4 regions of the Vibrio sp. T3Y01 genome follow, and region 2 is predicted to be linked to each of the others. Evidence: predicted binding sites of a transcription regulator. Region 2 holds the regulator's gene; each other region holds the start of a gene.

Region 1 (2,209 bases), on a different contig from region 2:
CAACTTGAACAGATCATGACTAAGCTGCGCGATCCAGAAGGTGGCTGTCCTTGGGATTTAAAACAAAATTTTGAAACAATTGTCCCTCATACTATCGAAGAGACTTATGAGGTGGTGGATGCAATTCACAACAAAGACTGGTCGAATCTGCAAGAAGAGCTTGGCGATCTACTGTTTCAGGTGATTTTTTACAGTCAGTTGGCGAAAGAACAGGGGTTGTTTGAGTTTTCGGATGTGGTTGATGGCATCAATGAGAAGTTAACACGCCGTCACCCTCATGTGTTCTCGGATGCCGAGTTTGCTAGCGACGAAGAAATTAACGCGAACTGGGAAGCGGAAAAAGCCAAAGAAAAGGCACAAGCAGGCAAAACTCAAGAAAGTATTCTAGACTCAATACCAAACTCTCTACCTGCGCTTTCACGTGCTACAAAGATTCAAAAGCAGGTAGCGAAATATGGCTTCGATTGGGACTCAATTGGCCCAGTTGCCAACAAGGTAATAGAGGAAGTGGACGAGGTGCTGGAAGAGGCGCTTCAAGTGACGCCAAACGAAGATTTGGTTGAAGAAGAGTTGGGTGATTTGCTGTTTGCAACGGTGAATTTGGTGCGACATTTAGGCAAAAACCCTGAATCGGCGCTCAATAAGGCCAACTTGAAGTTTTCACGTCGCTTTAAAGGGGTGGAAGAAAAAGTGCGTCAACAAGATAAAAGTCTGACCGATTTTTCACTACAACAGCTTGATTCCATGTGGGATGAGGTAAAAGTAGCGGAGAAAAGATAACCAAAGCTTTTATCATGAATTGATTTGAAGCAAAAAATAAAAAATAGCAGTGTGATAGATTTCACGTTGTGGCGATAAGGGGCTTCTGGTATATTTTCATCCCGTCCAGAAGTAGTCCATTTCCCTCATTCAACCAATTTCAGGTTAAACATGACGACAAATTACATTTTTGTTACTGGCGGGGTTGTATCCTCTCTAGGTAAAGGTATTGCTGCAGCATCTCTTGCGGCTATTTTAGAAGCTCGTGGTCTTAAAGTGACTATGATGAAGCTTGACCCTTACATCAACGTTGATCCAGGCACTATGAGCCCGACTCAGCACGGTGAAGTGTTCGTTACGGAAGATGGCGCTGAAACAGACCTTGACCTTGGTCACTACGAGCGATTCATTCGCACCAAGATGACTAAGCGTAACAACTTCACTGCAGGTCGTGTTTACTCAGACGTACTAGCAAAAGAGCGTCGCGGTGATTACCTAGGTGCAACTATTCAGGTTATCCCACACATCACTAACTCTATCAAAGAGCGTGTTATTTCTGGCGCTGAAGGCCACGATATCGCGATCGTTGAAGTTGGTGGTACGGTTGGTGATATCGAATCTCTACCATTCATGGAAGCGATTCGTCAGCTAGCAGTAGAACTAGGCCGTGAACGCGCAATGTTCATGCACCTAACGCTAGTACCTTACCTAGCAGCTGCGGGCGAAGTGAAAACTAAGCCGACTCAGCACTCTGTAAAAGAGCTACTGTCTATTGGTATTCAGCCTGACATCCTAGTTTGTCGTTCTGACCGCAACATTCCTTCGAATGAGCGTAAGAAAATTGCTCTGTTCTGTAATGTGCAAGAAAATGCAGTTATTTCAATGCGCGATGTTGACTCTATCTACAAGATCCCTCAGCTTATTAAAGCTCAAGGCACTGATGAACTTGTATGTAAGCGTTTCGGCATTACAGCTCCAGAAGCAGATCTGTCTGAATGGGAACAAGTAATTTACGAAGAAGCTAACCCAACGGGTGAAGTGACGATTGGTATGGTTGGTAAGTACATTGAACTACCAGACGCATACAAATCAGTAAATGAAGCGCTAAAACACGCAGGCTTGAAAAACCGCCTAAGCGTTAATATTAAATACGTAGATTCACAAGACGTTGAGTCTCGTGGCGTAGAAATTCTAGAAGGCCTAGACGCAATTCTAGTACCAGGTGGCTTCGGTGACCGTGGTGTTGAAGGTAAGATTCTTGCTGCTCAATACGCACGTGAAAACAAAGTACCATACCTAGGTATCTGTCTAGGCATGCAAGTAGCACTTATCGAGTACGCTCGTAATGTTGCGAAAATGGAAGGTGCACACTCTTCTGAGTTCTGTTCTGAAACTAAATACCCTGTTGTTGGCCTAATCACTGAGTGGGTAGACGGCGAAGGTAAAGTTG
Region 2 (2,209 bases):
CTCTATGGGACGATTACATTCACAGGCTTTGTCCATCCGCAGAGAAAGTACATCATTTGCTAAAAGAAGATGAAGCGCTGATCAACGATCACATTGCATTGCGTACTTTTAATGTTGCTCCTCTTGGTATCGAAACATTAGCCAAACCTTTCCTTGAGTTAGGTTATAAGGCATGTGGCGATTACCTGTTTGAAAGCAAGAAGCTAGTGGCTAAACACTACGAACACCCAGATCCAAAACAACCGAAAGTGTTCATCAGTGAGTTGAAGGTAGAAGAGTGTTCTAGTGAATTACAGCAGATCGTTGCCAAATTGGTTGAGCAGGTTGATGCAAGTAAGTTAGAGGGGCATGAATTCCTATTTGGTGGCCGCCTTTGGGACTTGAGCTTCGCTGATTTCCAACTGTTAGCAAAAGAGAGCGAATACGCTTCTTGGTTAGCCGCTCACGGTTACGGTGCTAACCACTTCACGGTTAGTGTCAATCAACTGAACAAGTTCGATGAAGTACAAGCAGTAAATGACTACCTAAGTGATGCTGGCTTTACGATTAACGCATCTGGTGGTGAGGTAAAAGGCTCTCCAGAGGTGTTATTAGAGCAATCATCAACAATGGCAGACAAAGTGCCAGTGGCATTTGTTGAAGGCAATGAGATGATTCCTGGTGGCTTCTATGAGTTCGCTAAGCGCTATCCAATGGCCAATGGTGAGCTTTACACCGGTTTTGTTGCGGCATCGGCGGATAAGATCTTCGAAAGCACCAACGGTTAAAGAAAGATACAAGTACGGGCTTTGCCCTAGAGATGCGATTTCTCATCTACTCTAGATCTTTAGGTAATAAAAAAGCCACCAAATTCGCATTTGGTGGCTTTGATATTTTTGACTCAGTTAATCGAGATTAACGAGTGCCGTATACCACGATAGTTTTACCGTGTGCAGAAATTAGGTTCTGCTCTTCTAGCATCTTCAAGATACGACCTACTGTCTCACGAGAACAACCAACGATTTGGCCAATCTCTTGACGAGTGATCTTGATTTGCATGCCGTCAGGGTGAGTCATTGCATCTGGCTGTTTCGCTAGGTTTAGTAGCGTTTGAGCGATACGACCTGTTACGTCAAGGAACGCTAAGTCACCAACCTTTTGGCTAGTTACTTGTAGGCGGCTTGCCATTTGCGCTGAAAGACGCATTAGGATGTCTGGGTTCACTTGGATAAGTTGACGGAATTTCTTGAAAGAAATTTCAGCTACTTCACAAGGAGATTTAGCACGAACCCAAGCAGTACGCTCTTGGTCTTCTTCGAACAAGCCTAGCTCACCGATGAAGTCGCCTTGGTTTAGGTAAGAAAGAATCATTTCCTTACCTTCTTCGTCTTTGATAAGAACTGCCACAGAACCTTTAACGATGTAGTACAAGGTTTCTGCCTTTTCACCAGCATGAATCAAAGTACTTTTTGAAGGGTACTTATGAATATGACAGTGTGAAAGGAACCACTCTAATGTTGGATCGGTTTGAGGTTTACCTAGAACCATAATATCTCACTTCCTCTGCAGGGTATGCTTGCCGCTTTCCGTATTTTAGCTAAGCCTGAATTGACTTCTTAGGATAAGAGCACTCGATGAGCGCTGCAAGCTATCTTGTGTTTCGTTTAAGAATAGTATCCTTTTTCAGGTACTATTTCTTGATTTTAATCGTGACCAAGCTACGATTTTTTACGCAAAATTGTGCACATGATCACGGTATGAAAAGTAATCAACCAGAACGTCGTTTTGTTAACCTATTTTTCCGGTTTCGATGAGTTGTTGTAGGATTGGCCTTACAATGAGCTCCATAGCAAAACTCATCTTGCCTCCTGGCACAACTAGCGTGTTATGACGAGACATAAATGAGCCATCAATCATTGCCAAAAGGTAAGGGAAATCGACGTTTTTGATACCACGCAAACGTATAACTACGAAGCTTTCGTCTAAACTTGGAATCCCTTTGGCGTTGAGTGGGTTCGATGTATCTACGGTTGGAACACGCTGAAAGTTGATATGTGTACGTGAAAACTGCGGGGTAATGTAGTTAAGGTAATCATCCATTGAACGTACAATAGAGTCCATTACCGCTTCTCGAGAGTGGCCACGATCGCGAGTGTCACGAACGAATTTTTGAATCCACTCTAGGTTTACGATAGGGACCATGCCGATCAGCAGATCGACGTGTTGAGAT
Region 3 (2,209 bases), on a different contig from region 2:
ATTAAAGAAACGTGTCGTCTCTTCGGTATCAAATGCCAAAGAGTCATTGCCTAATTCGATCATTAAGTCGCGAACACGCAGGTTGGCCGTTCCAAGTGGAGGTGTGCCGCGGCTGGTCACAACAAGCGTTAGGTTGTCGGGCATGTGCTTAAGGAAAAAGCGCATGGCTTCGTGGATGTCGTCATTGTTCACTAAGTGATAGTCGTCCAATACGAGGAAACATTCCTGATGGAACTCAGACATCTCGGCGAAGACTTCGCTTAATAGAGAATGCAGCGATGAAAATTGTCTTTTTTCTGCCAGTTTTTGCGCATTAGGACAGGCGTTTTGCGTCGCTTTATTGAGTGATTGAAGTAGGTAGTTGATAAAGCGGAATGCATCGTTGTCACTATCATCGATGCTATACCAACCTACGTTGGGTTTATCTACCAACCACTGGGCAGCCATGGTGGTCTTGCCGTATCCAGCTGGGGAGCGGAACAGTACGAGTTTATAGCAATCTGCATTCTGAAGCAGATCGAGAACCCTAGGACGCAGAATTGCATTGTGTAAGCGGCCGGGACGAGTCAGTTTCGAAGGGATCCACATGTCGAAGTTTTACACCTATTCCGTGGCTATGGTCTGGAATCTATTAAGCACGCATTGAGTGCTGTCCAATGACACTAGCCTAATTACTTAAGTCTTTACTCATATTACGTGAAGCAAAACGACACCGACTATGATCCTCCGCAGAAACCTTGCACTCCTGCATGTTTTTGAGTCTCTACGCCCTTTATTTGTGACTTTTCTCACAAAATGTGGTGGTTCGATAATGTGACTTTGTTTCTGTTTGCACTGTATTTAATGCAAAAGATGATACCCGGAAATTATTTTCGTGATCTGAAACTCAGATTTGACAATGACTGTAATTAGGTCAAATAAAAATCACATCAATCGAAGTTAAGTTATCGAACGGGAGCTTGTGATCTTAGTCACTCCAAGTTTTTGTTCGAAGTCAGAACATGAGAGTCAGATCACTAACCCTATGTCGGTACGCCCCCTACGCCCTCCCATCTACTCCTAGTTTGGCGCGTTAGCGGGAGGATGTTTAGTTTCTAGTGACCATGCACGATATGTCACAGATGAATTAGAACTATTAAAAGCGAGATTTCTGAAATGAAACCAACTCAGCAAAAAACTTTCGATAAAGTGTCGTTCCAAGAAAGCGTTAAGAAACATCTATCTGCAACCTACGCAACTACTATAGAAAACGCAGATAGCCGCGCATGGTACCTAGCAATGGGTCGCGCGCTAGCCGAACTTACAACATTTGACCTGTTAGAAACTGAAAATGACGAGAAAATCAAAAATGCGAAGAGCGTAAACTACCTTTCGCTAGAGTTCTTGATTGGTCGTCTAACGGGTAACAACCTAATTAGCATGGGTCTGTATGAGCAGATCACGCATGCGATGGAAGAGTTAGGCCAGAACTTAACGGACCTTCTAGAAGAAGAACGTGACCCATCACTAGGTAATGGTGGTCTTGGTCGTCTAGCAGCATGTTTCATGGACTCTTGTGCAGCACAAGAATTCCCAACAGTAGGTTACGGCCTACACTATGAGTACGGTCTATTTAAGCAGTCTTTCGAAGACGGTCGTCAAAAAGAAGCACCGGACGCATGGCGTGGCGTTGAAGGCTACCCTTGGGAAATCGCTCGTCCAGAACTTGCGCAACACATTGGTTTTTACGGTCATGTTGAAGTTGAATACATTGACGGTAAAGAAGTGCGTACTTGGGTTCCAGGTATGGAAGTAAAAGCAATGCCATGGGATCTACCAATCGTTGGTTACGAGTCAAGCACGGTTTACCCACTGCGTCTTTGGGAATGCCAGGCAATTGCACCATTCTCACTAGCAAGCTTCAACAACGGTGATTACTTCGAAGCGCAACACGCACTGATCGATGCTGGTAACATCACTAAGGTTCTATACCCGAATGATAACCACGAGAAGGGTAAAACGCTTCGTCTAATGCAGCAGTACTTCCACTCTGCAGCGTCTGTACGTGACATCCTACGTCGTCACGAAGCAGCAGGCTTCTCTCTAGCGGATCTTCCTAAGCAAGAGACTATCCAGTTAAACGATACGCACCCAACAATCGCGATCCCAGAGCTAATGCGCATTCTTATCGATGAGCGCGGCCTATCTTGGGATGAAGCGTGGGAAATCA
Region 4 (2,209 bases), on a different contig from region 2:
ACGTTAAGTTCCGAGCGACACGCGAGCACTAATTTCTTCGATCTCTATTCGAGTTAAACAGAAACGTCTATTGTTCTGCAATAGGCGTTTTTTAATGCGTGCCATTTTAGACAATAAGCTTGAGGTAAATATGTTGGGTTGGATAAAAGCTTGGGGTAGGAAATACGATAAGTGGTGTGAAGAGCTTGGATTGACACCTGAAAACAAGCGTAGTTGTGTTCCTTATCGTCGAGATCCTCAAGGGCAGCAAGTTGAGAGTGGAAAAGATGACACAGCAAACAAGTGATTTTCCGCTATTTGATACCCATTGCCACGCGGACTTTGAGGCGTTTGAGCAAGGTTTTTCCCATGAGCAGAGCGTTGATGGGTATATCAAAGAGGCAAAACAGGCTCAAGTTGAGAAGTTACTCATCCCTTCTATAGGTCAAAACAACTGGCATAAGCTTGAAAAGATCGCACAATCTCACCCCAATGTTTACTACGCATTAGGCTTCCATCCTTACTTTTTAGAGCAAGCGGATGCGGCGCAATTTGAGGAACTTAATCAATTACTCGCTTCAAAAACACGCCAGTGTGTAGCCATTGGTGAGTGTGGGCTGGACTTTTTTGTGGATGTGGAACAGGAGAAACAAGAGCGCTTTTTCATCCAACAAATGGAGCTTGCCAAGGCGTTTAATTTGCCTCTGATTATCCATGAAAGGAAGTCTTACAACCGTCTTATTCAATTAATAAAGCAGCACAAGTTTACTTTAGGTGGGGTAATTCACGGTTTTTCAGGAAGTGAACAGCAAGCTTTGGTGTGGATCAAGCTTGGTTTCTATATTGGTGTCGGTGGAACGATAACTTACCCAAGAGCGCAAAAAACACGCACAACCATCGCTAAATTACCGCTTGAGAGCTTGGTGTTAGAGACCGATGCTCCGGATATGCCAACCTATGGAAACCAAGGAAATGTTAATCATTCCAAACATTTAGTTACGATATCAAATGAACTTTTTTTGCTTAGAAAAGAGTCAAGGCAATCGATTGCAACGCAAATTTGGCAAAATAGCCATCGCGCATTCGGTATATGTGAATAAAATCTAATGTTTTTGTTTATCGTTTGCGTAAATTGCATCTCCATTGTGATTTGAGTCACATTTGTGTGTGAATGGTACATGAATCTTCTACGAAAGTGTGAGGGCGGCATTACTTTATTAGTGGTCGCATGAGTATAATTGCCCCCGCTTTATAGCCCCATTTTGTAACACGCCAATAAATAACTAATAAGGAAGTCATAAACTATGAGCCTGTTTATGAGCCTAGTCGGCATGGTTGTACTGATTGCAATCGCAGTACTACTATCTGACAACCGCAAAGCTATTAATATCAGAACAGTGGGTGGCGCATTCGCTATCCAATTCGCACTTGGTGCATTCGTACTTTACATCCCTTGGGGTCGTGATTTGCTTGCAGGTTTCTCTGCTGGTGTAGCAAACGTAATCGACTACGGTAAAGACGGTACTGGTTTCCTATTCGGCAGCCTAGTTAACTTCTCTGTTGACGGTATCGGTTTCATCTTTGCTTTCCAAGTTCTACCAACACTGATCTTCTTCTCTGCACTTATCTCTGTACTTTACTACATTGGTGTAATGCAGCTAGTAATCAAAGTTCTTGGTGGTGGCCTTCAGAAAGCTCTAGGTACTTCTCGCGCCGAGTCAATGTCTGCAGCAGCAAACATCTTCGTTGGTCAAACAGAAGCACCTCTAGTTGTTCGCCCATTTGTTCCTAAGATGACTAACTCTGAACTATTCGCAGTAATGTGTGGTGGTCTAGCATCTGTAGCTGGTGGTGTACTAGCGGGTTACGCATCTATGGGTGTTCCTCTAGAGTACCTAGTTGCAGCGTCATTCATGGCAGCACCTGGTGGTCTATTATTCGCTAAAATCATCAAGCCTGAAACAGATACGCCAGACGATAACATCGCTGACGACATCGACGGCGGCGACGATAAGCCAGCTAACGTTATCGACGCAGCAGCAGGCGGCGCGTCAGTTGGTCTACAACTAGCTCTTAACGTTGGTGCAATGCTACTAGCATTCATCGGTCTAATTGCTCTAATCAACGGTATCCTAGGTGGCATCGGTGGTTGGTTCGGTATGGAAAACCTAACTCTAGAACTTCTTCTAGGTTGGATCTTCGCACCGCTAGCATTCATCATTGGTGTTCC

The links. Region 2 encodes CRP, which controls carbon source genes, mostly activating them, when cyclic AMP is high. Its sites were predicted from a motif close to TGTGANNNNNNTCACA; they were not measured.
Region 1: the regulator CRP is predicted to act here: its motif matches at 831-846, upstream of F0232_RS21250 (CTP synthase).
Region 3: the regulator CRP is predicted to act here: its motif matches at 961-976, upstream of F0232_RS00430 (glycogen/starch/alpha-glucan phosphorylase).
Region 4: the regulator CRP is predicted to act here: its motif matches at 1,124-1,139, upstream of F0232_RS15375 (NupC/NupG family nucleoside CNT transporter).

Annotation. Positions count from the first base shown of each region.
Region 1 covers NZ_VTXJ01000025.1:58,240-60,448, forward strand. The annotation lists gene mazG (nucleoside triphosphate pyrophosphohydrolase) at 1-780, shown strand, start outside; gene F0232_RS21250 (CTP synthase) at 931-2,209, shown strand, end outside.
Region 2 covers NZ_VTXJ01000033.1:17,026-19,234, reverse strand. The annotation lists gene F0232_RS23700 (DUF1338 domain-containing protein) at 1-767, shown strand, start outside; gene crp (cAMP-activated global transcriptional regulator CRP) at 895-1,527, opposite strand; gene F0232_RS23690 (phosphoribulokinase) at 1,768-2,209, opposite strand, start outside.
Region 3 covers NZ_VTXJ01000001.1:90,747-92,955, forward strand. The annotation lists gene malT (HTH-type transcriptional regulator MalT) at 1-588, opposite strand, end outside; gene F0232_RS00430 (glycogen/starch/alpha-glucan phosphorylase) at 1,156-2,209, shown strand, end outside.
Region 4 covers NZ_VTXJ01000013.1:125,054-127,262, forward strand. The annotation lists gene prfC (peptide chain release factor 3) at 1-32, shown strand, start outside; gene F0232_RS15365 (DUF5363 family protein) at 131-286, shown strand; gene F0232_RS15370 (TatD family hydrolase) at 267-1,079, shown strand; gene F0232_RS15375 (NupC/NupG family nucleoside CNT transporter) at 1,284-2,209, shown strand, end outside.